4 regions of the Gordonia sp. Swx-4 genome follow, and region 1 is predicted to be linked to each of the others. Evidence: predicted binding sites of a transcription regulator. Region 1 holds the regulator's gene; each other region holds the start of a gene.

Region 1 (7,437 bases):
CAGGTCGGCGGGATCGGTGGTCCGTCCGGCCGCGGCCAGAGCATCGGCGAGAGTGGTGATGACGGCGGCGGGGTCGGCGCCGGCGTCGACGTCGAGACTCACCGTCTGCGCGGTGATGATCTGCTCGGTCATGGGATGTCCTTCGGCAATGTGGGTCGGGGGTTTGTGGGGGTCCTGTGGGCGCGGGATCGGCTTCATCTCATCGGCCGGCCCCGGAGAGTTCCGTGATCGTGACCCCGGACAGGTCGAGATGATCGGGAGTGGGGGAGGCGGTGCCGGCGAGCGCGGCGGCCGCCGAACCGTAGGCGACGGCGGAGCGGAGACATTCCGGAGCCGACGCACCGCGCGTCTGGGCGATGAGGAAGCCGGCCAGGGACGAGTCGCCCGCGCCGACGGTGCTGCGCGGGACGATCGGCGGTGGGGTCGCGCACCAAGTGCCCGCAGCGGTGACGAGGACGGCGCCCCGCGCCCCCAGCGTCGCCAGGACGCTGCCGCCGATCTGCTCGACAAGGGCCTGCGAGGCGGTCACGACCGGCCGGAGATCGTTGCGCGACAGGGAATCACGGAGCTCGGCGGCATCGGCGCCGGTGAGTTCGGCGAGTTCGTCCTCGTTGGGTTTGATCAGGTCGACACGTCCTGCCGCGGCTGCGCGCAACGGTGCTCCCGAGGTGTCCACGGCCACGCGGCATCCGGCGGTGACCAGCGCGTCGGCGACCGTCCGGTACCAGTCCTCCGGCACGCCGGGTGGAAGTGATCCACACAGCGTGACCCACTCCGCGCCGTTCGCGTGGGTGCGGATCAGAGTGGACAGCGACTCGAGCTGAGCTGCTGTCAGGGTCACGCCCGGGGCGTTGATCTTCGTGGTGGTGCCGTCGGATTCGGCGATGGTGACGTTGGAACGGACCTCGCCGTCGACGGGGACGGCGTCGTAGGGGAGTCCGAGGTCGTCGAGCGCGGCGAGCAGGGGGTCGCCGGTGCGAGCGGGCAGCAGGGCCCGTGTCGAGAGACCGGCGGCGGCGACGGTGCGGGCGACGTTGACGCCCTTGCCGCCCGGTTCGGCGCGGACGACGCCGGCCCGCTGGACCTCGCCGCGTCGCAGCGGGGTGGCGAGTTCGAGGGTGCGGTCGACGCTGGGATTGGCGGAGACGGTGAGGATCACGCGATCACGACCTCGACGCCGCGGGCGGACAGTGCGGCCGAGAACTGCGGATCGACGCCGGAATCGGTGATGAGAACGTCGATGTCGTCGATGCCGGCGAAACCGGACAGCTCCTCGCGCTCCATCTTCGAACTGTCGGCGAGGACGACGACGCGGCGGGCTGCGGCGACCATCGCCGCCTTCACCGCCGCCTCGTCGGGATCGGGGGTGGACAGACCGTGCGCCTCGCTCAGGCCGTTGGTGCCGATGAACGCGGTCGTCACGCGGAGTCGGCCGAGCGCGGCGACCGTTTCGGCGCCGACCGTCGCCTGCGTGAGTCCGCGGACGCGACCGCCGAGGGAGTGGAGACCGTCGGCATGGCGTCCGGCGAGCAGCCCGGCGATCGGGAGGCTGTTGGTGATCAGTGTGAGATCGCGGTCGCGCGGCATGGCCTCGGCGGCCCGGAAGGTGGTGGTGCCGGCGTCGAAGAGCACCGATCCGCCGTCGGGCGGGAGGAAACGAAGCGCGGCACGGCCGATCGCGGCCTTCTCCTCGGTCTGTTCCGTCTCGCGCTCGTCGATGCCGAGTTCACCGATCACGCGCAGGACCTCGGGGCGGACGGCACCGCCGTGGACTCGCTGCAGGTGCCCGGCACGTTCGAGCACCGCGAGGTCGCGGCGGACCGTCTCACTGGTCACGTCGAACTTCGCGGCGAGCTCGGCGACCGAGGCGCGTCCTGCGACGCGTACCTCCTCGGCGATGGCCTGCTGTCTCTCCTCGGCGTACACACCGGCTCCGTTCTGATCGTTCCCGTGGCGCTGATCGGGCCGTCCAATGTGGGAACATGTGGCTTTGCGTGTTGTAGTAATTGTGTTTACGCCTGTTTATGTTGACAAGTCAAGAAGAATTTGTAACCGTGGTCACATGACGCAGATTCTGACGGGGACGCCGGTTGTCGGTGGTGTGGCTCTCGGGCCCGCACTCTGGCCGGGACGCCGACCCGACCACTCCGCAGAGGCACTGGGCGCAGGCGTCGAGATCGCCGAGGACCGTCGCGCCGACGAGGCCGAACGGTTCACCGCCGCGGCGGCCGCGGTCGCCGCGCGCCTACGTGAGCGTGCATCGCAGAACACCGGCGTCGCCGCCGAGGTGCTCACCGCAACGGCCGGACTCGCGGAGGACCGCGGCTGGATCGGTGCCGCCTCGGGTCTGATCGCCAAGGGCGCCTCGGCGCCGTCGGCCGCCGTCGCCGCCACTGAACAGTTCGCCGCCGTGTTCACCAAGCTCGGTGGGCTCATGGCCGAGCGCGTCACCGATCTCAACGACGTCCGCGACCGCGTCCTCGCCGAACTCCTGGGCCTCCCCGAGCCCGGCGTGCCCACGCCGGACGTGCCCTCGGTCCTCCTCGCCGACGACCTCGCGCCCGCCGACACCGCGGGGCTCGATCCCGCCACCACCATCGCGCTGGTTACCCGCCTGGGCGGGCCCACCAGCCACACCGCGATCATCGCCCGGCAGCTCGGCATCCCGTGTGTCGTCGCGGTCCCCGGTCTCGCCGGGATCGACTCGGGCACGGTGATACTCGTGGACGGCACGACAGGCGAGATCGTCGTGCAACCCGACAACGCCGCCGCGCGGGCCCGTGTCGACGAGTACACGCGTCAGGCCGCACGGGTCGCCGGCTGGTCGGGCCCGGGTCGCACCGCCGACGGTGTGGAGGTGGCGATCCTGGCCAACGTCGCCGACGGATCGTCGGCCCGTGCGGCCACCGATCATCCGGTGGAGGGCGTCGGACTGTTCCGCACCGAACTGGCCTTCCTCGAACGCGCCGACGAGCCGTCGGTGGAGGAACAGGCGGACATCTATCGCGAGGTGCTCGACGCGTTCGGCGGCCGCAGGGTCGTCATCCGTACGCTCGACGCCGGCTCGGACAAGCCGCTGCGCTTCGTGCACCAGCCCGAGGAGGCCAACCCGGCGCTCGGTGTGCGCGGCGACCGGATCGCCTTGGCACACCCCGAGATCCGTGCCCATCAGCTCGACGCGATCACACGCGCCGCGGAGGGTTCCGAGACGAGCCCCTGGGTCATGGCGCCGATGATCGCCTCACCGGCCGAGGCGGCCGCCTTCGCCGCTCAGGTACGGGAACGCGGACTGGTCGCCGGGGTGATGATCGAGGTCCCCGCCGCCGCGATCCTCGCGCCGGCGATCCTGGCCGAGGTCGACTTCGTCTCGATCGGCACCAACGACCTCACGCAGTACACGATGGCCGCCGACCGGATGTCGGCCGATCTCGCATCGCTGACCGATCCGTGGCAGCCGGCGGTCCTGCACCTCATCGCGACGGTCGCGCGGGCCGGACGGGATCAGGGGAAACCGGTGGGCGTGTGCGGCGAGGCCGCGGCGGACCCGATCCTCGCCTGTGTGCTCGTCGGGTTGGGTGTCACCTCGCTGTCGAGTGCTCCGGTGGCGGCCGCCGCGGTCGGTGCCCGCCTCGGCGGCGTCTCACGGTCGACCTGCGAAAACGCGGCGACAGCCGCGCTCGCCACCACCGATCCGGCTGCGGCGCGCGAGGCTGCCGCCGCGGTTCTCGAGAACGAAGAGGTCAGATACGCCGCATCACGGTGACGACCTTGCCGAGGATCACGGCCTCGTCGCCCGGGATCGGGTCGAACAGCTCGTTGTGCGGCATCAGCCAGACATGACCCTTCTGGCGTTTGAAGGTCTTGACCGTGGCCTCGCCGTCGATCATCGCGGCCACGATGTCGCCGTTGTCGGCCACGTTCTGCTGGCGGACGACCACCCAGTCGCCGTCGCAGATCGCGGCGTCGATCATCGACTCACCGACGACCTTCAGCAGGAACAGCGAACCCTCGCCGACGAGCTCGCGGGGGAGCGGGAAGACGTCCTCGACGGCTTCTTCCGCGAGGATCGGGCCGCCTGCGGCGATCCGGCCGAGCACCGGCACGAAGGTGGGCTCGGGTAGCGCACCACCGGTCGGTGAGGTGGGCGTCGGCGGCTCGCTCGGTGCGATGTTGACCGCTCGCGGACGATTCGCGTCGCGCTTGAGGAGGCCCTTGCGTTCGAGCGTCCGCAGTTGGTGGGCGACGGAGGAGGTCGACGTGAGACCCACCTCGTCACCGATCTCGCGGATGCTCGGCGGGTAACCGCGCTCGCGCACGGATCTGCGGATCACCTCGAGAACTCCGCGCTGCCGCGGCGTCAGCGAGGCCTCGGCCGCCGCCATGTCTGCCGGGGCGACGGGCTCGTCGGCGCCCCGCGCTCCGGTGCGCTTACCGCCGTCATCGCTCATGATCGGGTTCCTCTCGATTCCGAACGTGCTGGTAGATCGCTTGTCTGACGACGACCCTAGCCGAGAATGCCGACCGCATCAAACATTTGTTCGACGTGTTGCGAGACAAGTGTCGGAGTGCCGTGCTACAAATCGAACATCAGTGCATCGAACAGATGATCGACAATCGAACAGTTCGAACGCCGACGACGCAGTCGGAGCACGGACAAGCGTTCGACCGGAAACACGGAGGGCATCATGCGCACCGCCACTCTCATCGACCCCGACCGCTCCACCGATTCGGTCCGTGGTGACGTCCTGGAGCGTCCGCGCCCGATGCGCCGCGGCGACGGCCGCCGGCCCGTCGACGGGCGTCCGGTGCCGGAGTCGGCGGTCCGGGTCCGCCGGGTCGCCTCCACCCGGTGCGCCTCGCCGGTCGGTATGCGGGGTCGTGCACCGGTCGTACCCGTCTCGCGTGTTGCGCATACCGCGCCCTCGGCCGTCATCCGGCGGCGTCGGCGCACGGCGACGGCAATTCTCGCCGGCGTCGGGCTCGCTCTGGCCGTGTGGGTCATCGCGGTCGTCGGTCAGAACTACGCCGCGACGGTCACACCTTCTTCGGTCGGCACCGAGGTCGTACACGTGCGGTCGGGCGACTCGCTGAGCACCATCGCATCGCGCGTCGCCCCCGAGATGCCGCGTGAGGCGGTCGTCGACGAGATCATCCAGCTGAACGACCTCCCGTCGAGCGGGCTGCGCGTCGGTCAGCCGCTGCTCGCCCCCCGGTACCACTGAGCACGGGCGGTATCCTCGATGTCACAGGGACCGGCCGACTACCGGCCTGGCATGCGGCGCGGCTGCACCAGAGTGTCCCGTGACCTGCGTGAGGATACGATGCGCTGCCCCTTCTGCAAGAACGACGACACCAAGGTCATCGACTCGCGTGTCGCTGATGAGGGGCAGGCCATCCGGCGCCGCCGCTCCTGCGTGGAGTGCGGGCGACGCTTCTCGACCGTGGAGAGCGCGGTGCTCGCGGTGGTCAAACGCAACGGCGTCACCGAACCGTTCAGTCGCGAGAAGGTGATGAGGGGCGTCCGGCGCGCATGCCAGGGACGCCACGTCGCCGAGGACGCATTGGCGCAGCTCGCCCAGCAGGTCGAGGACACCGTACGTGCCAGTGGATCGGCCGAGATCCCCAGCAACGAGGTCGGTCTCGCGATCCTCAAGCCGCTGCGCGACCTCGACGAGGTCGCCTACCTGCGGTTCGCGTCGGTCTATCGCTCGTTCGACTCCGTCGAGGACTTCCAGCGCGAGATCGACGACCTCCGAGCCGCCTCAGCCGAGTCGGTCAAGAGTTCGTAGGACCCGCTTCTCCGACACCGGGTACGCGGTGCCGAGCCGTTCGGCGAACAATCCCACCCGCAGCTCCTCGACGAGCCACTGGGCCTCGTCGTTGACGTGCGCCTTCCGGTGGTCGGGCACCTGAGTCAGTCGTTGCGCCCACCGCTCGGTCACCCGGTCGACGACGGCTACTCCGGCCTGATCCCGGGCCGCCGATGCAGGGAGCGCCGACAGGCGGGCCTCGGCGGCCGCGAGGTAGCGCGGCACATTCTCCAGATGTCGTCGTGCGGTGGCGGCGACGAATCCGTCGAAGACGAGATTGTCCAGCTGTTCGGCGACGTCATCGGCCGCGAGTGAACCGGCATGTCGGTCGATCGCGGCACGGACCGGTGCCACCCAACCGAGGGATTCGACGGCGAGAGAGAAGTAGTCCGGTGCCGACTCGGTGATCCGTGGACGCAACTTCTCGGTGAGCACGCGGAATGTCTCGGGAGAGCGCACCGCCGACAGGGTGCCGGCGTCGAGGCCCGCCACGACATCGCGGATGGCGCGACGTGTGCAGTCGGCCAGCAACGCATCGAGATCCGGGTAGGGGCTCTGGCTCAGCGCGAGTCGACCCGCGGCCCCGAGGGAACCGGCCACGCGGCGGTGCAGGGGCGGGATCGCCAGGTCGAGGAGCGCGACGATTCCTCTCGCCGCCAATCGATCACGGGTCTGCTCCGACGCGGCGTCGATCACGACCACCCCGCGCGTGCGTCCGGCGTCGTCGGTGATCGCGTCGATGGTCGGGTAACGGGTGAGGCGTTGTCCGGCGATGTCGACGGTCCGCTGTGCGGCGAGAGTGCCGATGCCCTCGTCGGTCCAGGCGCGATACAGGGTGCGCTTCACCGTCTTCGACGCTGGCGGGGTGGCCGCGCGCTGCAGTTCGGCGATGGAATCGGCTCGCGCGGTGATCTCCCCGGCGTCGTCGGCGACCGCGAAATGCATCCGTAGGTGGGCCGGAATCCGGTCGACGTCGAAATCGCCTGCGGTGACCGTCATCTGCGTGATCGTGGTGAGCTCGCGAGCGAGCCCGACCGTGAGCGGCTCGCTCCGTGGGGTGAGGCGGGCCAGTGCCAGTTCGGCGAAACGCTGTGCCGGCGACATCGACTTGCGTAGCTGCTTCGGCAACGACTTCACCAGTGCGGTGGCCAGTTCCGTCCGCATGCCGGGCACCGACCAGTCGAAACCCGCCGGGCGCACGTGGGGGAGCAGTGCGCGCGGGATGATCACGGTGACACCGTCATCGGGGGCGCCGGGCTCGAACCGGTAGCGGAGTTCGAGTCGGGTGTCGCCCTGCTGCCAGGCGCCCGGATAGTCGGTGGGGGCGGCTTCGGTACTCGCCGCGACGTCCTCCGGCTTGAGATCGAGCAGAGCCGCATCGGAGCGTCGGGCCTTCTTCCACCACGTGTCGAAGTGCCGTGCGGAGGTGACCTCGGCGCCCACCCTCTTGTCGTAGAACTCGAACAGCTGGTCCTCGGTGATCACCAGTCCGCGTGTGCGCATACGGTTCTCGACGTCGGAGGCGGCCTCGAGCAGTGCGCGGTTGCGTTCGAAGAACGGGTGCTGCGTACGCCAGTCGCCCTCGACGAGGGCATGGCGGATGAACAGTTCGCGTGAGACGACCGGG
Region 2 (7,437 bases), 1.3 Mb from region 1:
GATGGTCTCGACGACGAGCACTCGTCCGGTCCTCGCGGTCGCGAACTGATGACACGGCAGGAACTCACCAGGCGGACTCTCGCGCTCTGGTGCCCGGACTGGCCGGCGATGGCGGCGGCCGCCGAGGCCGACCTGCCGCCGCTGCATCCGGTGGCGGTGCTGTCGGCGAACCGGGTGGTCGCCTGCTCGTCGACCGCCCGGGCCGTCGGCGTCCGGCGCGGCATGCGCAAACGCCAGGCGCAGGCGCTGTGCCCGGAGATGACCGTCGTCGCGGCCGACGAGGTCCGCGACGGCCGGCTGTTCGATCCGGTGGTGGCCGCGGTGGCCGACGTGATCCCGACCCTCGAGGTGCTCCGGCCGGGTCTGCTGGTGATCCCCGGTGATCGGGCGGCTCGCTACTTCGGCGGCATGGAGGCGCTCGCCGAGGAGCTCGTCGACGTCGTGTCGGCCTGCGGCATCGAATCGCAGGTCGGCATCGCCGACGAGATCTTCACCGCGGTCCTGGCCGCGCGGCGCGGCCACCAGGTGGAGCCGGGTGGGGACCGGGCCTATCTCGCCGGCCGGCCCATCGCCGATCTCGCCCTCGAACCGAGCATGAGCGACCCGTCGCGTGTCGAGCTGGTGGATCTGTTGCGGCGTCTGGGGATAGGCACCATCGGCGCATTCGCCGAGATGGACATCGCCGACGTGGCGACCCGCTTCGCCCGGGACGCGGTGCTCGCGCACCGTCTGGCCAACGCGTTGCCGGGCCGCGTGCCGTCGGGCCGCCACCTGCCGGCCGAACTCGATGTCGACCACACCTGCGATCCGCCAGTCGACCGCATCGATGCCGCGGCGTTCATCGGCCGCACCCTCGCCGAGAAGCTCCACCAACGACTGCGCGACGCCGCCGTTGCTTGCACCCGACTCACCATCGAGGCGACCACCGAACGCGGACAACAGCATTCGAGGACGTGGAATTGTGCGCAGCCGCTGACCCCGGAGACCACCGCGGACCGTATCCGATGGCAGTTGGAGGGCTGGCTGACCGGTGGCCGGCGAGGGAACAGCCGGGCGAGAGGGCAGGTCAAGGACACCCGCCCCGACTCGCCGATCGTGCGCCTGCGGCTGGAGCCGGTGGAGGTCGTCGAGGCCGGTGCCCTGCACTACCAGCTCACGGAAACGCTCGCGGGTGGCTCGGCGGTCGACCCCGACGTCGAAGAACGCGCTCGACGTTCCCTGGTCCGCATCCAGGGGTTGCTGGGCGGCGATGCCGTGCGCATCCCGGTGCTCAGCGGTGGCCGCGGACCAGCCGAACGGATCACGATGGTGTCCCTCGGCGACGAACGGACACCGCGTCGCGACCCGTCCGCGCCGTGGCCCGGGCACCTGCCGCAACCCACCCCGACGGTTCTGGTGGAGACGGCGATCAGCGTGCTCGACGCCCTCGGTCAACCCGTGCGGGTGACCGACCGGGGAGCGTTCACCGCCGAACCGGTGACCGTCCGGCTGTCGGAGACGACGGGTGGCGGAAAAGGCCGGAAGACGAGCTGGGGGTTGTGCTGGTGGGCCGGTCCGTGGCCGGTCGGAATGGACCGCGCATCCGCGGCGGGAACCGAACTGATCGCGCGGGCTCAGGTGCTGCTCGACGACTCACGCGCCCTGCTGCTCTGTTACCGCGGCGGTGAGTGGATCGTCGAAGGGGTCTACGAGTGAGGGCCTCAGTTGTTGCGGCCCCGCGCGATCACCGGCCAACGGGTGTCCGAGCCGTCGATCGCCACCAGCTCGTCGACGAGGTTGACCGCGTTGCACACGTGATTCGGCACCACGCGAACAAAACTCCCGATACCGGGGATGCGCTCGTCGGACGACCCGGCCGGGAACTCCACCACCGCATGATGTTCCGACAGCATCACGATGCGGGCGTCGTGATGATCGAGGAGCCGGCCGTACCCGGTCGCCCAGGCGGCGCGGTCGGCACCGAGGATCTTGCTGCCCGCGTCGAGGACGACCCGGTGGTTGTCACGGCGCACCACCGTCGCGACCGCGGTCAACGAGACCTCGTCGAAGCCGCACGAGCCGATCTCCACCTGCTGTGCGTCGTTGAACGGGTACACGCCGGGCCGGATCTCGGTCAGGACGTTCGCCTGCTCGGCGTCGAGCAGGCCGACCGTCGGGGTCGAGCCACCACTGCGTACCCGCGGTTCGATTCCGTTGGCGCGCAATCCGTCTGCCGCCGTCGCCAGTGCGGCCAGCTCCTGGGTGGCCGCGTCGCGTCGGGTGTCGCCGAGGCCGTAGGAGTGGCCGGGGAAGGTGAACACGCCGATCACGTCGAGTCCCTCCGCGACACCCGCCGCGCCGACCGAACCGGCCAGTTCGGGGGTGACGCCGGTGCGGTGCTGGCCGGAGTCGACCTCGACGAGCACCTGCAACCGGGCCGGACCCACCGCGGAGGCGAGATGCCGTGCGCCGGCGAGCGAATCGATCCCCAATCGCAGGGTGACCCGCTCGGCGAGGGCGCGGAGTCGAGCTGCCTGGCCAGCGGTCGGCCACAACGGGTACGCGATGAAGATGTCGGTGCACCCGGTGACATCCGCGGCATCGGCGAATGCCTCGGCCTCGCCGATGGTCGCCACGGTCAGGCCGACCGCGCCGTGCTCGATCTGCAGGCGGGCGATCTCGGCGCATTTGTGAGTCTTGGCGTGTGGCCGCACGTCGACCCCGACGCTCCGGGCTGCTCCGGCGAGGGCGGCGAGGTTGCGGTCCAGGCGGTCGACGTCGACCTCGAGGTACGGGGTGTCGATCACGCGTCGCGACCACCCGAACGGCGGGCACGCCCCATCGCTGCCGCCGACTCGCCGAACAGCAGGTACTCCAGATGCAGGATGCGGGTGGTCAGGTCGGGCGTGAAGCGGTGCCCGATCTCGGCGATCGTCCCGACGACCGAGCTGACCCGCTTGGGCCGGTCGACGATCGCGTGCAACACGCGGGACGCGGCCTTGTCCACATCCCAGGTGCCGGGCTGGTTGTCGTAGGCCTCGGTGGGCGAGATCATCCGCGTCTTCACCAGCGGCAGACGCACATTGGAGAATGTGACGTGGTCGGAGACGGTCTCGGTGCCGGTGACGTCGCTGAACGCCTCCAGTGCCGCCTTCGACGCCGCGTAGGCACCGAAGCGCGGTCCGCGGGACTGCACCGCGATCGAGGTCACGTTGACCACATGTCCCGACCGCCGGGCCACCATGTGCGGCAGGAGTCCGAGGATGAGGTTGACCGCGCCGAAGTAGTTGACCGCCATGACCCGGTGGTAGTCGTGCGAGCGCTGTACAGAGTTCACGGTGGCGCGCCGGATGGACCGGCCGGCGTTGTTGACCAGCACGTCGACGTGACCGTGCTCGGCGAGCACCGACTTGATCAGTGCGTTGACCGACTCCTCGTCGGTGATGTCGCACTGGTAGGCCACCGCCCGGCCCGGCGGGATGCCCTTCTTGCTGGTCGTCGAATTCAATTCGTCTGCGGCGGAATCGAGTTCCTCGGCAGACCGGGCCACGATCATCACGTTGGCGCCGTGGGCGACACACATCCGGGCGGTGGCCTTGCCGATACCGCTCGACCCGCCGGTGATGAGGATGTTCTTGCCCACCAGCGGACCCCGGGGGTCACGGCGCCGGTTGCGGGAGCGGTCGAGGTGGGCAGACCAGTACTGCCACAGGCCGGGTGCGTACTCGGTGAAGTCGGGAACGCTGATCCCGTGCTCGTGGAGGACGGCGTGGGTGGCGTCGGAGGAGAAGTCCACCGGCAACGACACCGCGTCGAGCACCGCTGACGGGATACCTTGTTGGGCGGCAAGGAGATTGCGTCCGACGCGGGCGGGTCCCATGGCTGACAGAGCGAGCGCGGGCTCGACCACCGAGTGCGGGATGGCATCGAAACCGCGGGGCGCTCCGAATGCCGGGGCGAGGGCGTTGTACATCTCGGTGGTGGTGAGCGAACGCCGGTCGCCGAGATGGAACACCAATCCGCTGCGTTCGGGGTCCACGGCGATGAGCGCGACCATCGCGGCGGCGACGAAGTCGACGGGCACCATGTTGAGCGTGCCGAGGTCGGGCATCGGCAACCGCAGTCTCGACGGCAGGTGGCCGAGCGCGGCGAGATGCCCGAAGAAGTAGTAGGGACCGTCGATCTTGTCCATCTCGCCGGTTCGCGAGTCGCCGACCACGATCGACGGCCGATACACGCGCCACCGCAGGCCCTCGCGCTCGCGGACGACCCGCTCCGCCTCGAACTTTGTCCGGTGATATGCCGTCGGAAAACCTTGGCCGACTTCGAAATCGGCTTCGGTGAACCGGCCGCGATGATCGCCGGCGACGGCGACCGAGGACACGTGGTGGAACAGGGCGTCGTGGGTGATGGCGAAGTCGGCGACGCGAGAGGTGCCGATGACGTTGGCCGCGCGCTGCGACTCGGCGTCGGCGGCCATGTCGTAGATCGCGGCGAGATGGACCACGTGGTCGAACTCCGGCAGGTCATGCGTGTCGAGGCCGAGGCCCGGGCTGGTCAGGTCCCCGACGACCGGGGTCACCCGACCGGTGGCACCGAGCTCGTCGAGCAGGGCGTCGAACGCCGATCGTGAGGATTCGCGAACCAGGGCGTGGATGGTCGCGCCGGGGTCGACGGTCAGAAGTCGATCGATGACGCGTCGGCCGATGAATCCGCTGCCTCCGGTGATGAAGTAGCTGGTCATGTTGGGATCCCATCATGTGAGCGGGCATGTCGCCCGCTGGATGTCCTCGTCCCCCCGATGGGAGATGGAATCTGTCTGATACTCAGAGTTGCACTTACTTGTGCCGAGCGCAACGACCGCGGGGCGGGAATCGAGATGTTCATTCGAATGCATGTTCGATAGACTGCTCGGGTGGGCTGGGATCAGGGACCACCGACGTGGTCGGAGATGGAGCGGGTGCTCTCCGGTCGGGCACCCGACGGCGGGCGTCCGGGTACCGCTTTCGGCCCCGATGACAGCGACCACGCCATGTTCCCGGGCGACGGCGGCGACAGCCCGGCCTGGTCGCGCAAACGCGGCGCCTACCAGGCGGAGGACATCGCGCGCGGCTCGTCGTCGGTGGCCTATGCCGAACTCCACGCCCACAGCTCGTACAGCTTCCTCGACGGCGCGTCGATGCCGGAGGAGCTGGTCGAGGAGGCGGAACGGCTCGGACTGCAAGCGCTGGCCGTCACCGATCACGACGGCTTCTACGGCATCGTCCGGTTCGCCGAGGCCGCCCGCGAGTTCGGCATGCCGACGGTCTTCGGTGCCGAGCTGTCGCTGGAACCCGACATCGCCCGGAGCGGCCTCAACGATCCACCGGGAGAACACCTGCTGGTCCTCGCCCGCGACGGCGAGGGCTACCGGCGGCTGTCGCGGACCATCGCCGAGGCACACATGGTGGCGGGCGAGAAGGGCTTGCTGCGTTACGACCGCGACGCCCTGTCCGGCGCCGGCGACGGACACTGGCTGATCCTCACCGGCTGCCGGAAGGGCGCGGTCCGGCGGGCGCTGGACCGCGGCGGTGTCCCGGCCGCGGAGATCGCGCTGCGGGAGATGATCGAGACCTACGGTCACGGCAACGTCGTCCTGGAACTCACCGCCCAGGGCATGCCCGACGACGACGAACGCAATGCGGTGCTCGCCGGTCTCGCCGCACGCGCCGGGGTGCCGACGGTCGCCACCACGGGTGCGCACTTCGCCGCACCCCGACGCCGCCGGCTGGCGATGGCGATGGCGGCGGTTCGGGCACGCACCGACATCGAGACCATCGCCGGCTGGATGCCGGGGGTCGCCGGCGCACACCTGCGCAGCGGCGACGAGATGGCCCGGCTGATGCCCGCTCACCTCGACGCGATCGACAACGCGGTCGGCATCGCCGCAGACTGCGCCTTTCGGCTCGGTCTGATCGCGCCGGAGTTGCCGCCGTTCGACGTGCCGGAGGGGTACACCGAGGCCAGCTGGTTGCGCGAACTCACCATGACCCGCGCCCGGCGCCGATACGGCACACCCGTCGAACATCCGCAGGCCTACCGGCAGATCGAACACGAACTCGCCATCATCGAAACCCTCACGTTCCCCGGCTATTTCCTCGTCGTCGCCGACATCGTCGACTTCTGCAAGGCCAACGACATCCTGTGCCAGGGCCGGGGGAGCGCCGCCAACTCGGCGGTCTGTTACGCCCTGGGGATCACCAACGTCGACCCGGTCGCCAACAAGCTGCTGTTCGAGCGGTTCCTCGCCCCCGAACGCGACGGGCCGCCCGACATCGACGTCGACATCGAGTCCGACCGTCGTGAGGAGGCCATCCAGTACGTCTACCGCCGGTACGGCCGGGATCGCAGCGCGCAGGTGGCCAACGTCATCACCTACCGAGGCAAGTCGGCGATCCGGGACATGGCGAGGGCGCTGGGATATGCGCCCGGGCAGCAGGATGCCTGGGCCAAGTCCCCGGACGCCGCGCCATCCGACGTGACCGATCTGGCCGGTGAGATCCTCGGTATGCCAAGGCATCTGGGTATCCACTCCGGTGGCATGGTGATCTGTGACCGGCCCATCGCCGACGTCTGCCCCACGGAGTGGGCGCGGATGGAGAACCGCAGCGTGCTGCAGTGGGACAAGGACGACTGCGCGGCCATCGGGCTGGTCAAGTTCGACATGCTCGGTCTCGGGATGCTCTCGGCGCTGCACTACGCGATCGATCTGGTCGCCGAGCACAAGGGCATCGAGGTCGATCTCGCCACGCTCGACCTCGCCGAACCGGCGGTCTACGAAATGCTGTGCCGCGCCGACTCGGTCGGTGTGTTCCAGGTGGAGTCCCGCGCCCAGATGGCGACCCTGCCGCGGCTGAAACCGCGCTGCTTCTACGACCTGGTCGTCGAGGTGGCGTTGATCCGCCCCGGACCCATCCAGGGCGGTTCGGTGCATCCCTTCATCAAACGGCGCAACGGAGACGAGCCGGTCACCGTCGAACACCCGTCGATGCACAAGGCCCTCGAGCGGACGCTGGGTGTGCCGCTGTTCCAGGAGCAGCTGATGCAGCTGGCCGTCGACGTCGCGGGTTTCGACGCCTCCGAGGCAGACCAGCTGCGTCGGGCGATGGGTTCCAAACGGTCGCCGGAGAAGATGGAACGCCTGCGCAAACGCTTCTATGCCGGCATGGAGAAGCTCCACGGCATCACCGGGGACACCGCCGACCGCATCTTCGAGAAGATGGCCGCCTTCGCCAACTTCGGCTTCCCGGAGAGTCATTCGCAGAGTTTCGCGTCGCTGGTCTTCTACTCGTCGTGGTTCAAGCTGCATCACCCGGCCGCGTTCTGCGCGGCGCTGCTGCGGGCGCAACCGATGGGTTTCTACTCGCCGCAGACCCTGGTCGCCGACGCCCGCCGGCACGGGGTGGCGGTCCATCGCCC
Region 3 (7,437 bases), 310 kb from region 1:
GCCCGGGTGGGTCGACGCCCCGGCCAGGAACAGTCCGTCGGCGCCGGGGACGCGATGGCCCGCCAGGTCGGGGGTCGGTCGCCACATGAACATCTGGTCGATCGACATCTCGACATGCATGATGTTGCCGCCGATCAGGCCCAGCTCGGACTCGAGATCCTCGGGGGTCTGGATGTACCGGTGTGCGATGGACTCCGCGAAACCCGGTGCATGACGGTCGACTTCGTCGCAGACCGCGGCCGCCGCCTGTGCCCCCAGCGTCGACCAGTCGCCCCCGGCGAGCCGATAGGGGTGCCACTGTGCCCACAGGTTGATCGCGTGCCTGCCCTCCGGGGCGAGGGTGGGGTCGATCGCCGAGAAGCTCATCGCCACCACCGCGGGCCGCGGCGGTAGTACACCGACCGCCGCAGCGGCGTGCGCGCGGATCAGGTGCGCACGGTCGGTGACCAGCAGGCCGAGTGCCGAGTGGACGCCGTGGACGGGCAGGTCGTCGGGGAGGTCGCGGTAGACGGGCAGCGCGGTCGTGCCGAGACGCACCGCCATCCCGATCCCGCTGCCGACGACGATGTCGCGTCGCCAGCGGTCGATGGTCCCGGCGTCGAAACCGCCCGCCGCCAGCAGGTCCAGGGTCGCCAGCACGTGGCAGGCGTTGATCACGGTCGGTGTGCACCGACGCTCGCCGGATTCGGTCTGCACCCGCCAGTGGTCACCGCACCGGGTGATCGAGACGGCCGGGTCCCCGCACACGATCCGGCCGCCGTCGGCGCCGATGCGGTGGACGAGCGCATCGGTCAGCGCACCGCTGCCGCCGATCGCGCGGCCGGGCGGGATGAGATGCATCAGGGCGGCGAACCCGACCATCGGCGCGGTGCCGGGTGCGTTCATCGGCGGTCCCGACTGCGCACCGAACCAGGCGAGCCCGGCCTTGAGCTGTTCGGAGTCGAAGTATCGGTCGAGGAGCGAGTCGCCGGACGCCATGAGTTCGGCGGTGAGATTCAGCATCGCGCCGCTGCGGCGTCCGATCAGGCCGGTGCGTTCGGTGGTGGCCGTCGAACCGAGACCGGCGAACGCCCGCCCGAACTGTCCCATCGACGCGGGTCGGTAGAAGACGTCCATGACGGCCCGCGCGCGCGGCGTCCAGGTCTCGACGAACTGCCGGTATGCCGCGGCATCCTTTGCGCCGCAAGATCGTTCGATGGAGACGCACGTGGCGTCGAGATCGGTGCGGAAAACGATCGCCGGGGCCGTGTCGGTCGCCGGCACGAAGGCCCAGGGGTCGCAGTCGACGTACCGGAGTCCGTGCGAGGCGAGGTCGAGGTCGTCCAGAACGGGGGAGTGCCGGATCATCAGGTGCGCCGAGGAACCGCGATCGATGCGGTGCCCCGGGAAACGTTCGACGGTCGACACCGCCCCGCCGGGGATGTCGTCGCGTTCGAAGACCTCGACGTCGCGACCGGCCTTCGCGAGGTAGGCCGCGGCGATCAGGCCGTTGTGGCCGCCGCCGACGACCACCGCGTCGCGCCGCTCCCCGTGCCCGCTCATGCGTGTTCCGTGCCGTGCGCTGTCGTCTTTGTCTGTGCCATGCCCTCTATCTTCCGGATGGTGGGGGACCGGGGGGCGGCGGTTGCAGATTCAGCGGCAACGGACGGCCGAGGAACGCGAACGGACGGGGGTCGCCGGTGAAGGTGAAATGCCGGAGCACGTCCGTGAAGCCCATCCGCCGGTACAGCGACCACGCCCGGTTCTGTTCGGCGGGGATCTCCGGCGTAGACAGGAGGACATGACGTTCGGGCCGCTCGGCGAGGAGCCGTGCCAGCAGCAACTGTCCGATGCCGCGTCCCTGTGCGGTGGGATGAACGTGGAGCTCGGTTAGCTCGAAGTAGTCCCGGGCGATCATCTCGATGTCCGCGGGCGAGCGTCCGGTCTGCCGCAGCCCGAGCCGGAGCTGCTGATTCCACCACTGTCCGGTCGCGCCGGTGTAGCCGTACGCGATGCCGACCAGGACGTCGTCGGGACCCGTACCCACCGGCGGTCCGACCCGGCGACGGGACGTCGGCATCGACTGCGCCTCGTGCGGGGGCAGGGTGGCGACCGCGCCGATCGCGCGCCAGCCCGGCCGGGCGATGTGCTCGCGCCACAGAGACGCTCGATGCATCTCGGTCCCGCGGGGATATCCCATCGCGGTCACGTAGACGTCGAGAGCGGGCTCCAGCCACACGCGGGAGTCCTGACCACTGAGGTTCACCAGCCGGAGCGTCAACGTCGGGTCGCTTCCGGGTTCACCGAGCGGGCCCGCACCGCCCCGGCCATGCGTTCTCCGACCATCTGGCGTGACTGTCCTCTCGGTACGGCGGACTCCGCGGAATCGGGTCGCGGGACCCGGTGTTGAAGAAGGATGCGGGCGCGGACCCACGCCTTGAAGAGACGCGCGCCGCTAGCTATATTGAACGTGTCGAACGGGTGTTCGATGAATGTGCCTCCGCAAGCTGTTCGCGTTCATCCCGACGACATGACGGTCCGGTGGCGGACGAGGGAAGCGTCTGCCACCGGACACCGTCGCCAGCGAGTGAGGAGGATGCCATGCCCGGACGGCCCACATCCCGCCGGTCCGCCCCCGTCGACCCGGTGATGGTCGGACGTGCGCGCGACCTCCTCCAGCGCGCCCATCTCCTCCTCGACAACGCCGACGGCGTCTCCGACGACGCCGAGCGATTTCGGCAGTTCTATCTCGTCGCCCTCCGTGCGGCAGGCGCCGCGCTCGCGATCGGCGAGCCGGCCGGCCCCGCCCGTCGCAAGACGTCGAACGCCTGGACCCGCATCGGAGTTGTCGCTCCCGACCTCGCCCCGCTGGCCGCGCGCTTCGCCACGCTGTCGCCCGTCCGGATGAAGATCGAGTCGGGGATCATCCGAACACTCGACCCCGACAGTGTCGCCGGCATGCGACTCCTCGTCCTTGATTTCCTCCGCCGGGTCGAGACCTTGGTCATTGCTTACGAGCAAGGCAAATTCGGGACAGAGGAGCCCCAAATCGGGCGAACTGCGTGAGGCCGGACACGCATTCGGCGTTCCGTTGTCGTTCCGGTATGTGCATCCGGACCAACAACAGCGAGTAATGGTGGTCGCGGCTGATTTCACCTCGTATCATGGGAGAATAAGGCGCAGACGCCTCACCGGTCGCGGTTGACCGTCGTCGGCGTCGCGGATCAGGGAGAAGGAGGGTCGGTGCCACTTTCGGAGCACGAGCAACGCATGCTCGAACAGATCGAGAGCGCTCTGTACGCGGAAGACCCCAAGTTTGCGTCCAGTGTCAAGCGTCGTCGGCTGGGTAAGTCGAGTGGCCGTCGTCGCCTACAGGCGGTGGCCATCTTCGTCGTCGGCCTCGTGATGCTCGTCGGCGGTCTCATCGTCAAGATCGACATCGGGGGATTCCCGATCGTCAGCCTCCTCGGCTTCCTGGTGATGTTCGGCGCCGGTCTCTTCGCCCTCTGGGGTGACGACCTCGCCGACTCCGCGACGTCCGCGCCGCGTGCCGGAGGCAAGAAGCAGTCCGGGTCGTCCGGCTCCAAGCGCAAGCTGTCGGAGCGGATGGAAGAACGATTCAACCGTCGGTTCGAGCAGGAGTAGATCCCCGGCCGGCCTGAATGCCACGACTCATCCGGAGCCGCGCACCCCAGTGGGTGCGCGGCTCTTTCGTATGTGCGATCCAGCGCGCTCCCGGCCGTGCGCCCCAGGCGCCCCACCGTCACCCACTCCCGGGCCCCACCTTCCCCCACCGGGGGTCCCCACTTTGCCCCACTTATGACGGAACTGCTGGTCGCACGGGTATCTGGCACCTCAGGAAACACGTCTGCCACACGGCTCCGGGAGGTGTAGACGCGCGTTTGCGCACGGGACACGCACGAAGTTCCACACATTTTGCCCGCTTGAACTGGGGATTTGCTGAACGTGGGAGATCGTGTGGGCCTCTGGGGTGGAAAGTGGAGGAAAGTGGGGTACTGTGGCAGCACTGGGTGAGGCGATCCGGAGCGCGGAACCCAGGGGCAGGAGGTGTCGACATGTCTGTGCGATTCGTCGGCACCTACACGCCCAAATTGGACGACAAAGGGCGACTCACGTTGCCCGCGAAGTTCCGCGATGCACTGGCAGGAGGGGTAGTGGTCACCAAAGGCCAAGACCACAGCTTGTCGGTGTATCGGACCGAAGAGTTCGATGCGATCGCGGCGAGGATCGTCGAGGCGTCACGCAACGACCCTGACCTGCGTGCGTTTCAGAGGACCTTCTTCGCCGGTTCGGAAGAACAGCGACCGGACGGCCAGGGCAGGATCAGCCTGTCCTCCGACCATCGCATCTATGCGGGACTGTCCAAGGAGTGCGTGGTGTTCGGCAGCTTCGATCACCTCGAGATCTGGGATTCGGCCGCATGGGACGAGTACCAGACGCAGCACGAGGAGAACTTCTCGGCAGCCAACTCGGCCGCGTTGAACGCGGTCTTGTAGCCGAGAGGGGACGGGGCTGAGCGGTACTCGGGCTTCGGGTGGCACGAGGCCCCGATCCGGTCCGACCCTGGCGTACTTCCCCAACGCCAGGTACGGAATCGGATCGGGACCTCGCTCCATCCGGGGCGCGGCCCGACGGTGATCCGCCGTCCCGCCCGCGACATGACACTCCTCCGACAAGTCCTTCGCACCGAAACGCCGACTCTGCCGACCGACATGGCCGACACGCCGATGGGGGCCCTCCGTGGATGACACTGGTGACGACACTCGCCGCTCGGGCGAGTTCGGCCACATCCCGGTCATGGGCCGGCGGATCGTCGAATTGCTCACCCCGGCACTGGAATCAGAAGACCGGCGGGTGTTCCTGGATGCGACGCTCGGCGCCGGTGGGCACAGCGAACTCATCCTGAACACATTCCCCAACGTGCACCTCGTCGGCATCGACCGCGACGCCTCCGCCCTGGACATCGCGCGACGCAGGCTCGCGCCGCACGCGGACCGGATATCCCTGCACCAGGCCACCTTCCACGAGATCGCCGACGTCCTCGACGACGCCGGTGAGGAATCCATCGACGCCGCGCTGTTCGACCTCGGCGTCTCGTCGATGCAGCTCGACCAGGCCGGCCGGGGATTCGCCTACTCGGTCGACGCGCCCCTGGACATGCGGATGAACTCCGACGACCCCCTCACCGCGGCGGACGTCCTCAACACCTACGGTCACGGCGAGTTGGCCCGTGTGCTCTCCGAGTACGGGGAGGAGCGCTTCGCCGGCAAGATCGCCTCGGCGGTCCTGCGTGAGCGCGAGAAAGAACCCTTCACAACGAGTGCGCGCCTCGTCGAACTGCTCTACGCCACCATCCCGGCGGCGACACGGCGTACCGGCGGCCACCCGGCCAAGCGAACATTTCAGGCCCTGCGTATCGAGGTCAACCACGAACTCGACGTCCTCCGTGAGGCGTTGCCGACCGCGCTGTCGGTGCTCACGGTCGGCGGTCGTGTCGCGGTGATGAGCTACCAGTCGCTCGAGGACCGGATCGTCAAGCGGGAGTTCGCAGCTCGTACGACCTCGACCTCCCCGCCCGGCCTGCCCGTCGAGTTGCCGGGCACCGCCGCGGAGTTCCGCCTCGTGACCCGTGGCGCCGAGCGTCCCGACGACGAGGAACTGTCCATCAATCCGCGATCGGCACCGGTGCGAGTCCGGGCGGTCGAACGAGTCGAGAAGAAGGGCTGATCATGACGATCCTGCACGACGCCCCTCGTCGTCCCGGCTCCGGCCGTTCCGACGACAAGCGTTCCGGCACAGCCCGTTCCGGAGCAACCCGCTCCGACGCCGGGCGGTCGGATGCCGAGCGTGACAGTCGGCGGTCGCGGCGTGCACGCATCGAATCCGAACGCGCGACCCGTTCGCGGGCTGCCCAACGCGCGCTGGACCGGCGCCACAAGCGCATGGCCACCGGTGCGAGCGCACCGCGCGCGGCCCGCGGCGGGTTGTCGATGTCCGGTGTCTCGCTCCGGGAACGGTTGCAGCACACACCTTTCGTGGTCCCGGTCATCGCGCTGCTGGTCCTGGGCCTCGGTCTGAGCCTGTGGCTGTCGACCAAGTCGGCCCAGGACTCCTACAAGCTCGGCATCGAGCGGACGGAGAACCAGTCGCTCATCGACCAGCGCGACGCGCTCAAGCGGACCTACGAATCCGGCAACTCGGCGCCGGAACTGTCCCGTGAGGCAACCCGTCTGGGCATGATCCCGTCGGACAATCCGGCACGGATGATCGTCGACGACCCGCGCCGGCCCCGAATCGTCGGGAAACCCGCACCGGCATCGGGGAAGCCGATGGCCGACCTCAACCCCGAACTGAAGCCCGACCCCACCGAGACCATCGACCCGCGCAAGGTGGACGATTCGATCGGCCTGGGCGGTGGCGCCGTCGGCGCCCCCAACCCGCCGGCCGAGCAGACCCCGGGCCAACAGGCCCCGGCCCCCTCAACCCCGGGACAGTCCGCGCCGTCTCCGCAACCCGTTCCGGCTCAACCCGATCCGGCCCCCGGGCAGGGGGAGGGTTCGTCGGCGCCGACCGAGTCGGGGTCCACACCCCAGCCCTCGACCCCGGTCCCGGCGCCGAATGTCGTGCCCCGGACGTGAGGTGCCCGCGGGTCGTGGGGACTGTCACAGTGCGCCCACCGATCTGCAACCCGCCGACGCCAAATCCCTGTCACGACCTTGAAGCGGTGAACAATTGACGACCATGACACGTGCGACCTTCGAGCGACTCGGCCACGCGCCGTCTCGCCCGGGACGTCGCCCGGGCCAGGGATCCCGCGCGACCGCAGGCGGCCCGGGTGGCCGCGGACCGGGTAAGGGCGGCCCGCGGAACAGCGGGGGACTGCACAGCTTCGGTTTCCGGACCAAGGTGTTCGGTGTCGTCGTGCTGCTCGTGGTCCTCGCGGTCGCGGGGAGGATGATCGTCGTCCACACCATCCAGGCCGGGTCCATCTCGGCCGAGGCCGCCCAGCAGCGCGAGTACACCCAGGTCCTGACGGCCAAGCGTGGTTCCATCCTCGACCGCAACGGTCGCCCGCTGGCCTACACCGACGAAGCCCGGTCACTGACGTTCCTGCCCAAGGCGGTTCGCAAGTCGATCGACGAGGAGCACCGCAAGAACGACGAACTGCCCGGCGTCGACGAGCGGCTCAAGGAGATCGCCAAGGGTGTGTCGGTCGCACTCGGCGGCTCGATCAGCGAAGAAGACCTCCTCGAGAAGATCACCGGTGACGAACCCTTCGTGTACCTCGCCCGGGCGGTCAGCCCCGACGTCGCCAAACGCATCACCGAGGAGTTCCCCGAGGTCGGCGCCGACCCGGAGAGCATCCGGCTCTATCCCGGTGGTTCGCTGGCGGCCAACGTCATCGGCGACGTCAACTACGACGGCAACGGTCTCATC
Region 4 (7,437 bases), 230 kb from region 1:
CGGAGAGCTGCCGGCGGGTTATCACCATCTGCGGCGATCGCGCGTGATCGGTGCGAGCGAGGGATGTTTCACCACCGTCGCAGACCGAATCCTGAACTGGGACATGCACCGTCGCGCCGGGATCGGCGTCGACGCCTCCACTCCTGCTGCCGAGGTCGGTGCCACGGTGTCGATGCGTCTGGGCGTGGGCCCCGTGCGGATCTCTGCCGCGTGTCGGGTCATCGAGGTGATCGATTCGGGGTCGATCGATTCGGGGGCTGAGCGCGGCTTCGCCTACGGGACCCTGCCCGGTCACCCGGAGATCGGGGAGGAGCGGTTCTGGGTTCAGCGACTCCCGGACGACTCCGTGGTCGCGCACATCGTCGCGTTCTCGAGACCGGGCCGCTGGTTCACGCGACTCGGTGGCCCGATCGGGCGGGTGGCGCAGTCGCGGATCGCCGAGCGGTACCTCGACGCCCTGATGTGCTCCTGACCGGTCGGCCTGCTCTGGCGCGAGGGACGACGGGAATGAACCGGGTGTGGTGAATGTTACGATGCATAGCGTTTTCGACCATGAGTCGAAAACCTGCTTCGGACACACGGCCCGTGCTCCGGGGACACCGATGACCCGGTGGTGGTAGACGCCCGCCGGGACAGCCAGAGGAGTGGCAATGAGCATCACCAGTGATCGCCCGGCGGCCGTGGCCGCCCCCGGGCTCCTCGATGCCGAATGGTTCGACGCACCGGGCGGCTACGCCGGCGTCGAACCGACTCAGGAGTGGGCAGACGAGGTCCGGCGCCTCGCTCGTGCCCGCAATGCGACGCTGCTCGCGCACAACTACCAGCTTCCCGCCATCCAGGACGTCGCCGATCACGTCGGTGACTCCCTTGCCCTGTCGCGCATCGCGGCCGAGGTGGACTCCGACGAGATCATCTTCTGCGGTGTCCACTTCATGGCGGAGACAGCCAAGATCCTCAGCCCTGAGAAGCGGGTACTCATCCCCGACGAGCGTGCCGGCTGCTCGCTGGCCGACTCGATCACCGCCGACGAACTGCGCGCCTGGAAGGCCGAGTTCCCGGAGGCGGTCGTCGTCTCGTATGTGAACACCACCGCCGAGGTGAAGGGTCTGACCGACATCTGCTGCACCTCGTCGAACGCCGTCGACGTCGTCGCCTCGATCGACCCGGACCGCGACGTGCTGTTCCTCCCGGACCAGTTCCTCGGTGCGCACGTCAAGCGGGAGACCGGCCGGGACAACATCCACATCTGGGCGGGCGAGTGCCACGTGCACGCCGGCATCAACGGTGACGAGCTGGCCGACCAGGCCGCGTCGCACCCCGATGCAGACCTGTTCATCCACCCCGAATGCGGCTGCGCCACTTCGGCTCTCTATCTGGCAGGTGAGGGTGCCGTGCCCGAGGATCGCGTGAAGATCCTCTCGACCGGCGGCATGCTCGACGCCGCGCGGGAGACCGGCGCCAAGCAGGTTCTCGTCGCCACCGAGATCGGCATGCTGCACCAGCTCCGCAAGGCCGCACCGGGGGTCGACTTCCAGGCCGTGAACGACCGCGCGTCGTGCCCCTACATGAAGATGATCACCCCTTCCGCACTGCTGCGCTGCCTGCGTGAGGGCCGCGACGAGGTATTCGTCGACGTCGACGTCGCGGAGAAGGCTCGCAAGAGCGTCGAGCGGATGATCGCGATCGGTAACCCGGGGTCGGGCGAGTGACCGGAAACTCTGCTGTGAGTGAAGGTTTCATCGGCCAGGCCGCGGCCGGCGGCGCGCTCGAACTGGCCATCGACGACGATGTCCGCGCCCTCATCCGTACCGCGCTCGACGAAGACCTGCGATACGGGCCCGACGTCACCACGTTGTCGACGGTCCCGGCCGGCGCTGTCGTCGACGCCGCGATCGTGAGTCGTGCGCATGGCGTGATCGCCGGTGTGCCGGTGGTGATCGCGGTGTTCGACGAGGTCATCGGCGCGGGCAATTTCGAGGTGACGGACGCCGTCGCCGACGGCAGCGTCGTCGAACCCGGCGATGTCGTCCTGCGCGTCCACGCGCCGACGGCCGCGCTCCTGACGGCCGAACGCACCGCGCTGAACCTGATCTGCCATCTGTCCGGGATCGCGACCGCGACCCGGGCGTGGGTCGACGCGGTCTCCGGCACATCCGCGCAGATTCGTGACTCCCGTAAGACGCTCCCCGGCCTGCGACTGCTGCAGAAGTATGCGGTCCGCGCAGGTGGGGGAGTCAACCACCGCATGGGTCTCGGCGACGCCGCACTGATCAAGGACAACCACGTCGTCGCCGCCGGTTCGGTCGCAGCGGCGCTGGAAGCGGTTCGCGCCGCAGCTCCGGGCCTTCCCGTCGAGGTCGAGGTCGACTCCCTGTCCCAGCTGGACGAGGTCCTGCCGCTCGAGCCGCAGCTCGTGCTGCTCGACAACTTCGAGCCGTGGGAAACCCAGATGGCCGTGCAGCGACGCAACACCCACTCGCCGCAGACCAAGCTGGAGAGCTCCGGTGGTCTGACGCTCGACGTTGCCGAGGACTACGCCCGCACGGGCGTCGACTACCTGGCCGTCGGTGCACTCACCCATTCGGTCACGGTGCTCGACCTCGGGCTGGACATCCCCGCGCCGTAGTCTGACGACGTCAGTCCGCGGCGTCATAGGCCTCACTGAGCCACCGGTGGACCTCCTCGTCCACCTCCGCGGCCCCACGCACCTCCAGGTGGTGCATCCACACGCGCGGTGAGGGGTGCGCGACTTCCTTGAAGCGGGCAGAGTCGATGCGGTGCGGAAGGGCGATCGACAACACCGCTGGTACTTCGGATCGCAGGTACAGGCCGGGACGCCACACGAAGGCGAAACCGGTCCGACGTCGAAAGTTGACTTGGCTCTTCGTAACTCGGACGGTGATGTCGTCTCCCAGTTCATGAATGGCGTCCTCGACCGCACGGTGGATCGACAGGCCCACCGGCGAGCCTGCAAAGAAGTCCTCGACCTTGTGCGGGGTGTCCATGGTCATTCTGGCTCCAGAATCGCACGGAATCCTCGACGACGGTCCACCACCTTCTTCACGACCGCGATTCTCACCGGTGCGGGTAGGCGGCGGCGAGGAGTATCGAGGCGAGGGTGGCTTCGGCGTCGGAGGCGTTGCGGAGGTCGATGATCTGGCGCATCTGGAGGCGTGGGGTATCGCCGGACTCCGGTTCGGGTCCGTGGATCTCGTTGCGTACCTGTTTGAGTTGTTCGTTGAATCGGCGGGGGATGTCAGGTCGGCGGTTGATGCGTTCGGGGTTGGGTGGTGCGCCGGGTTCGGCGTTCAACCGCCAGGCGCAGCGGCCTTCGTCGGGGCCTTCACGGACCATGCGGGTGGTGTAGCCGCCGGGTTCATTGCTGACCATGCGATTGTGTTTCGGGCACGCCGGTGCGAGGTCGGTGATGTCGGTGAGTCCACCGAGACCCCAATCCAGTTGCGCGTGGTGCATTTCCACGTGCGCGGCGGATATGCCGCAGTCGGGGGTGGAACAGACCTCGCCGTCGGGTCGGGCGAAGGACACGAGACGTTGTTCACGGGTGGCCAACCTCTTGCCGCGTCCGAAGTACAGCGGGACGGCGGTGGCGTCTTTGAACACCGCCAGCCAGGGCTGGGTGTCGGCGGCCATGTTGACGAGGTCGGTGATCGGGATCAGGGTGCCGGTCGCGGTGGTGGCGAACCCGGCTTCGCGTCGTAGGTCGTTGAGATCGGCTTTGATGATCAGCTGGATGGGTAACCCGCGGTGGCTCTTACCCAGGAGTCCGTCGTCGAACACGGCTTTCAGGAGTGCGTTGAGGGCGTCGTGGTTGAGCTGGGCGGGGGTGCGGTCGTCGCGTGCGGCTGCGGCTTCGACCGCCTCGGGGTCGGCGTCCTCGATGGAACCGTGGGGGGAGTCGGGGTCGTCGGGGTTGTTCATGCCGGGTTTGGCCCAGACGGCGAGCAGCATGGTGATGCGGGCGAGGAGTTCGGGGGTGAGGTTGGCGGTCATCTGGGCGGTGCCGTCGGCGCGTTGCCGGTTGACCGACAGATTGCGTCGACGTTTGCGGTCGGTGTCGTCGGTCAGTGTGCCGTCGGGGTCGAGGTGGGCCAGCAGTCGTGCACCGAGGGCGGTGATGTCGGCGGGGGTGTGGTCGACGGCGATCTCGGCCATCTGTCGTTCGGCGGCGACCTTTACGTCGTGGTCGACGGCGTGTGGGATCTGGTCGAGGACGTCGAGTACTGCCCGGACGTGGGAGGTGCTGACCTTGCCGTCGGCCAATGCCTCTGCCAGAGCGGGGCGTTCGGGTTCGAGTGGTTCGCCGGTCGGGCTGAGGTGGGTGGCGGTCGCGTGGCGTTGTTTGGTGCGGCGCATGGGGTCGGCCACGCGTAGGCGGTGGGTCATGAACTGGGTGATGCTGCGGTGGCCGGTCTTGTGGGGTAGGTCGCGGTCGGCGATCTCGATGATCTGTCGGTCGCCGGCGAAAGTGAGTCGGGCGATGGCCTGTTCGGTTCCGGCGGCGACGTCGATGAGTTCGGCATCGGAGCACTGCGCCAGATCGACGGCCTGGAGTTCGGCGGTGATCCGATGCAGTTCCTGCACGAGTTCGGAGGGGCGGGTCGACGGCCCGACGTCGGTGGTCGAGATTCCGGTCAAGACGGTCACCCCCGATGCCGTGTTCGAATGTACATTCGACTTTAGCCGGAATCATGCTGCGGTGCAACGCTTATCGAAATCAGATAGGTGACCCACGTTTGTCGGAGGTGTGTGCTATCGGGTCTCCCACGGCGGGCCGGGTGTCGGCGAACCTCGCAACGAAGATTGGCTATTACGATATACGGGTATGGGGTATATAGTCGGTCGCATGAGTGCTACAGCGATCCATCCCGCGCACGACACGGGTACGCACGAAGGTCACCAGCACGCTGGTGGCGAACACGGCGGTCACGCCGACCACGTCGGCCGGTTCCGCCGACTGTTCTGGATCATGGTGGTACTGGCCATCCCGACGGTGGCGTTCAACGAGATGTTCGCCCACCTGATCGGATACTCGCTGCCTCACCACGGGTGGGTCATGTGGATCTCGCCGGTACTGGGCACGGTCATCTACTTCTGGGGCGGCCGGCCGTTCCTCGCCGGTGCGGTCGGGGAGATCCGGTCCCGCCGGCCGGGGATGATGCTGCTCATCGGGCTGGCCATCACTGTCGCCTTCGTGGCGTCGTGGGGCGCGAGTCTGGGGTTGTTGTCCGGTGAGCTGAACTTCTGGTGGGAGCTTGCGCTCCTTGTCGCGATCATGCTCCTGGGGCATTGGGTCGAGATGCGTGCGCTGGCCCAGACGACATCGGCCATCGACTCGCTGGCGGCCTTGTTGCCCGATGAGGCGGAGAAGGTCGACGGCGCCGGAACGGTCACCGTCGCCGTCTCCGAGCTGCAGGTGGGCGACGTGGTACTGGTTCGGCCGGGTGCATCGATCCCGGCCGACGGTGACGTCGTCGACGGTACGGCGGATGTGGACGAGTCGATGATCACCGGTGAGTCGCGCCCGGTACGACGATCGGTCGGGGATCGCGTGATCGCCGGGACCGTCGCTACCGATTCCGCGGTTCGTGTCCGGGTCACCGCGATCGGTGATGACACCGCGCTGGCCGGGATCGAACGGCTCGTCGCCCGAGCGCAGGCGTCGACGTCGCGTGCCCAACGTCTTGCCGACCGCGCCGCCGGGTGGCTCTTCTGGTTTGCCCTCTCCGCGGCAGCTGTCACGGCAGTCGTCTGGACCTCGGTGGGAATGCCTGACTCCGCGGTGGTCCGGGTGATCACTGTCCTCGTCATCGCCTGCCCGCACGCTCTCGGTCTTGCCATCCCGTTGGTGGTTTCGATCGCGACGGAGCGCGCGGCGCGAGGGGGAGTGCTGATCTCCGACCGGCTCGCCCTCGAGACCATGCGGTCGGTCGACGCCGTCCTCTTCGACAAGACCGGGACGCTGACCCGTGGAGCTCCGACGGTCCGTTCCGTCGAACCAGCGCGCGGCCGCACCCCGGACGAGGTCCTGGTGCTGGCCGCGTCGGCCGAGGCGGACAGCGAGCATCCACTCGCCGTCGCAATAGTCGAGGCCGCCCGGGGGCGGGGACTGGAGGTGCCGGCGGCGCAGGACTTCACCTCCTCACCGGCGGTGGGTGTCTCGGCGAGAGTGGACGGAGTGCACATTGCGGTGGGCGGGCCGAGATTGCTCGACAGCCAGGGTGTTGCAGAGCTGTCGATCGCGGGCACCTGGCGCGATGAGGGCGCGATCATCCTGCACGTCGTCGCCGACGGTGAGGTCGTCGGAGCGCTGGCGTTGACCGATGAGGTGCGACCGGAGTCGCGCGAAGCGATCGACGGCCTTCGGCGCCGTGGGGTCGAAGCGGTGATGGTCACCGGAGACGCGCGAGCGGTGGCCGAGGATGTGGCTCGCGAGCTGCGGATCGACCGCGTCTACGCAGGTGTCCGGCCAGAGGACAAGGCCGACAAGGTGGCCGAGCTGCAGCGCGAGGGTAAGCGGGTCGCGATGGTCGGTGACGGGGTGAATGATGCGCCGGCGCTCGCGCAGGCGGACGTCGGGATCGCCATCGGCGCCGGTACCGACGTCGCCATCGCCTCCGCGGGCGTGATCCTGGCGTCCTCGGACCCGCGGTCGGTGCTCTCGGTGATCGAGTTGTCGCGGGCGAGCTACCGGAAGATGGTGCAGAACCTGTGGTGGGCGGCCGGGTACAACCTGATCTCCGTTCCACTCGCGGCCGGTGTGTTGGCGCCGATCGGATTCGTGTTGCCGATGAGCGTCGGCGCGATCCTGATGTCGGTGTCGACGGTGGTCGTCGCGCTCAACGCCCAGTTACTCCGTCGGCTCGATCTGTCCCCCGATCGGCAAGCGTCACGGTGACTGCGATCGGGTGACCTGACGCCTGGTCTGCCCGAGGGCTCGGACCCGCTGTCTCCCGGCGGTTCCGAGCCGTCGCCGTGTCTGCGAAGGGCCTCTCAAGGTTCGTGATCGAGAACGGCTACATCACGCTGGTGATCTCACTCACACAGGATCATTTGTCCAGCATGGCCCTACCTGCGATGTTATCTGAAATACACTGCACCACAACATGTTTCAGTTTCCTATATGAAACAGGATTCTACGGGTCTTGAAAGTATTCTCTGGGATTCTTGAAATCGTCCCGTAATAGTCGAATTTTCATATCTACTGCTAAGTAACAACAATGTGGAAAGGGGGGTCGAAAGACCCTCTCCGTCCGCACCTGTTGTTCCGTCTCCCCAACGATGTGAAGATTTGTGACATCCCCTCATGAAATACTCTTCCTCTGCGCGTAAGCCCCGACACGCGTGCGACAGAACCGGCAAAGCGTCTCAGTTCGTCGGTTTTCGATCTGCTCGTCAATGGGCAATTGGTCTGGGTGG

The links. Region 1 encodes LexA, which represses DNA repair genes until DNA is damaged. Its sites were predicted from a motif close to CGAACANNTGTTCG; they were not measured.
Region 2: a site for LexA is predicted at 4,868-4,881, ahead of PWF70_RS08065 (error-prone DNA polymerase). Genes of this name have one in related genera too.
Region 3: a site for LexA is predicted at 2,454-2,467, ahead of PWF70_RS15275 (SAV_6107 family HEPN domain-containing protein). Genes of this name have one in related genera too.
Region 4: a site for LexA is predicted at 4,681-4,694, ahead of PWF70_RS14950 (DUF222 domain-containing protein). Genes of this name have one in related genera too.

What each region holds. Positions count from the first base shown of each region.
Region 1 covers NZ_CP128197.1:3,043,745-3,051,181, reverse strand. Annotated here, with positions in the region: gene PWF70_RS13850 (PTS fructose transporter subunit IIABC) at 1-132, opposite strand, end outside; gene pfkB (1-phosphofructokinase) at 200-1,159, opposite strand; gene PWF70_RS13840 (DeoR/GlpR family DNA-binding transcription regulator) at 1,156-1,926, opposite strand; gene PWF70_RS13835 (putative PEP-binding protein) at 2,063-3,763, shown strand; gene lexA (transcriptional repressor LexA) at 3,741-4,448, opposite strand; gene PWF70_RS13825 (LysM peptidoglycan-binding domain-containing protein) at 4,686-5,222, shown strand; gene nrdR (transcriptional regulator NrdR) at 5,322-5,789, shown strand; gene hrpA (ATP-dependent RNA helicase HrpA) at 5,763-7,437, opposite strand, start outside.
Region 2 covers NZ_CP128197.1:1,747,675-1,755,111, forward strand. Annotated here, with positions in the region: gene imuA' (DnaE2-dependent mutagenesis accessory factor ImuA') at 1-49, shown strand, start outside; gene PWF70_RS08050 (DNA polymerase Y family protein) at 49-1,695, shown strand; gene PWF70_RS08055 (alanine racemase) at 1,701-2,786, opposite strand; gene PWF70_RS08060 (SDR family oxidoreductase) at 2,783-4,723, opposite strand; gene PWF70_RS08065 (error-prone DNA polymerase) at 4,895-7,437, shown strand, end outside.
Region 3 covers NZ_CP128197.1:3,350,329-3,357,765, reverse strand. Annotated here, with positions in the region: gene PWF70_RS15285 (phytoene desaturase family protein) at 1-1,542, opposite strand, end outside; gene PWF70_RS15280 (GNAT family N-acetyltransferase) at 1,589-2,260, opposite strand; gene PWF70_RS15275 (SAV_6107 family HEPN domain-containing protein) at 2,581-3,045, shown strand; gene PWF70_RS15270 (SCO2097 family morphological protein) at 3,223-3,624, shown strand; gene mraZ (division/cell wall cluster transcriptional repressor MraZ) at 4,056-4,496, shown strand; gene rsmH (16S rRNA (cytosine(1402)-N(4))-methyltransferase RsmH) at 4,741-5,727, shown strand; gene ftsL (cell division protein FtsL) at 5,730-6,638, shown strand; gene PWF70_RS15250 (peptidoglycan D,D-transpeptidase FtsI family protein) at 6,742-7,437, shown strand, end outside.
Region 4 covers NZ_CP128197.1:3,275,856-3,283,292, reverse strand. Annotated here, with positions in the region: gene PWF70_RS14970 (DUF1990 domain-containing protein) at 1-472, shown strand, start outside; gene nadA (quinolinate synthase NadA) at 651-1,709, shown strand; gene nadC (carboxylating nicotinate-nucleotide diphosphorylase) at 1,724-2,626, shown strand; gene PWF70_RS14955 (DUF5655 domain-containing protein) at 2,637-3,011, opposite strand; gene PWF70_RS14950 (DUF222 domain-containing protein) at 3,076-4,656, opposite strand; gene PWF70_RS14945 (heavy metal translocating P-type ATPase) at 4,865-6,916, shown strand.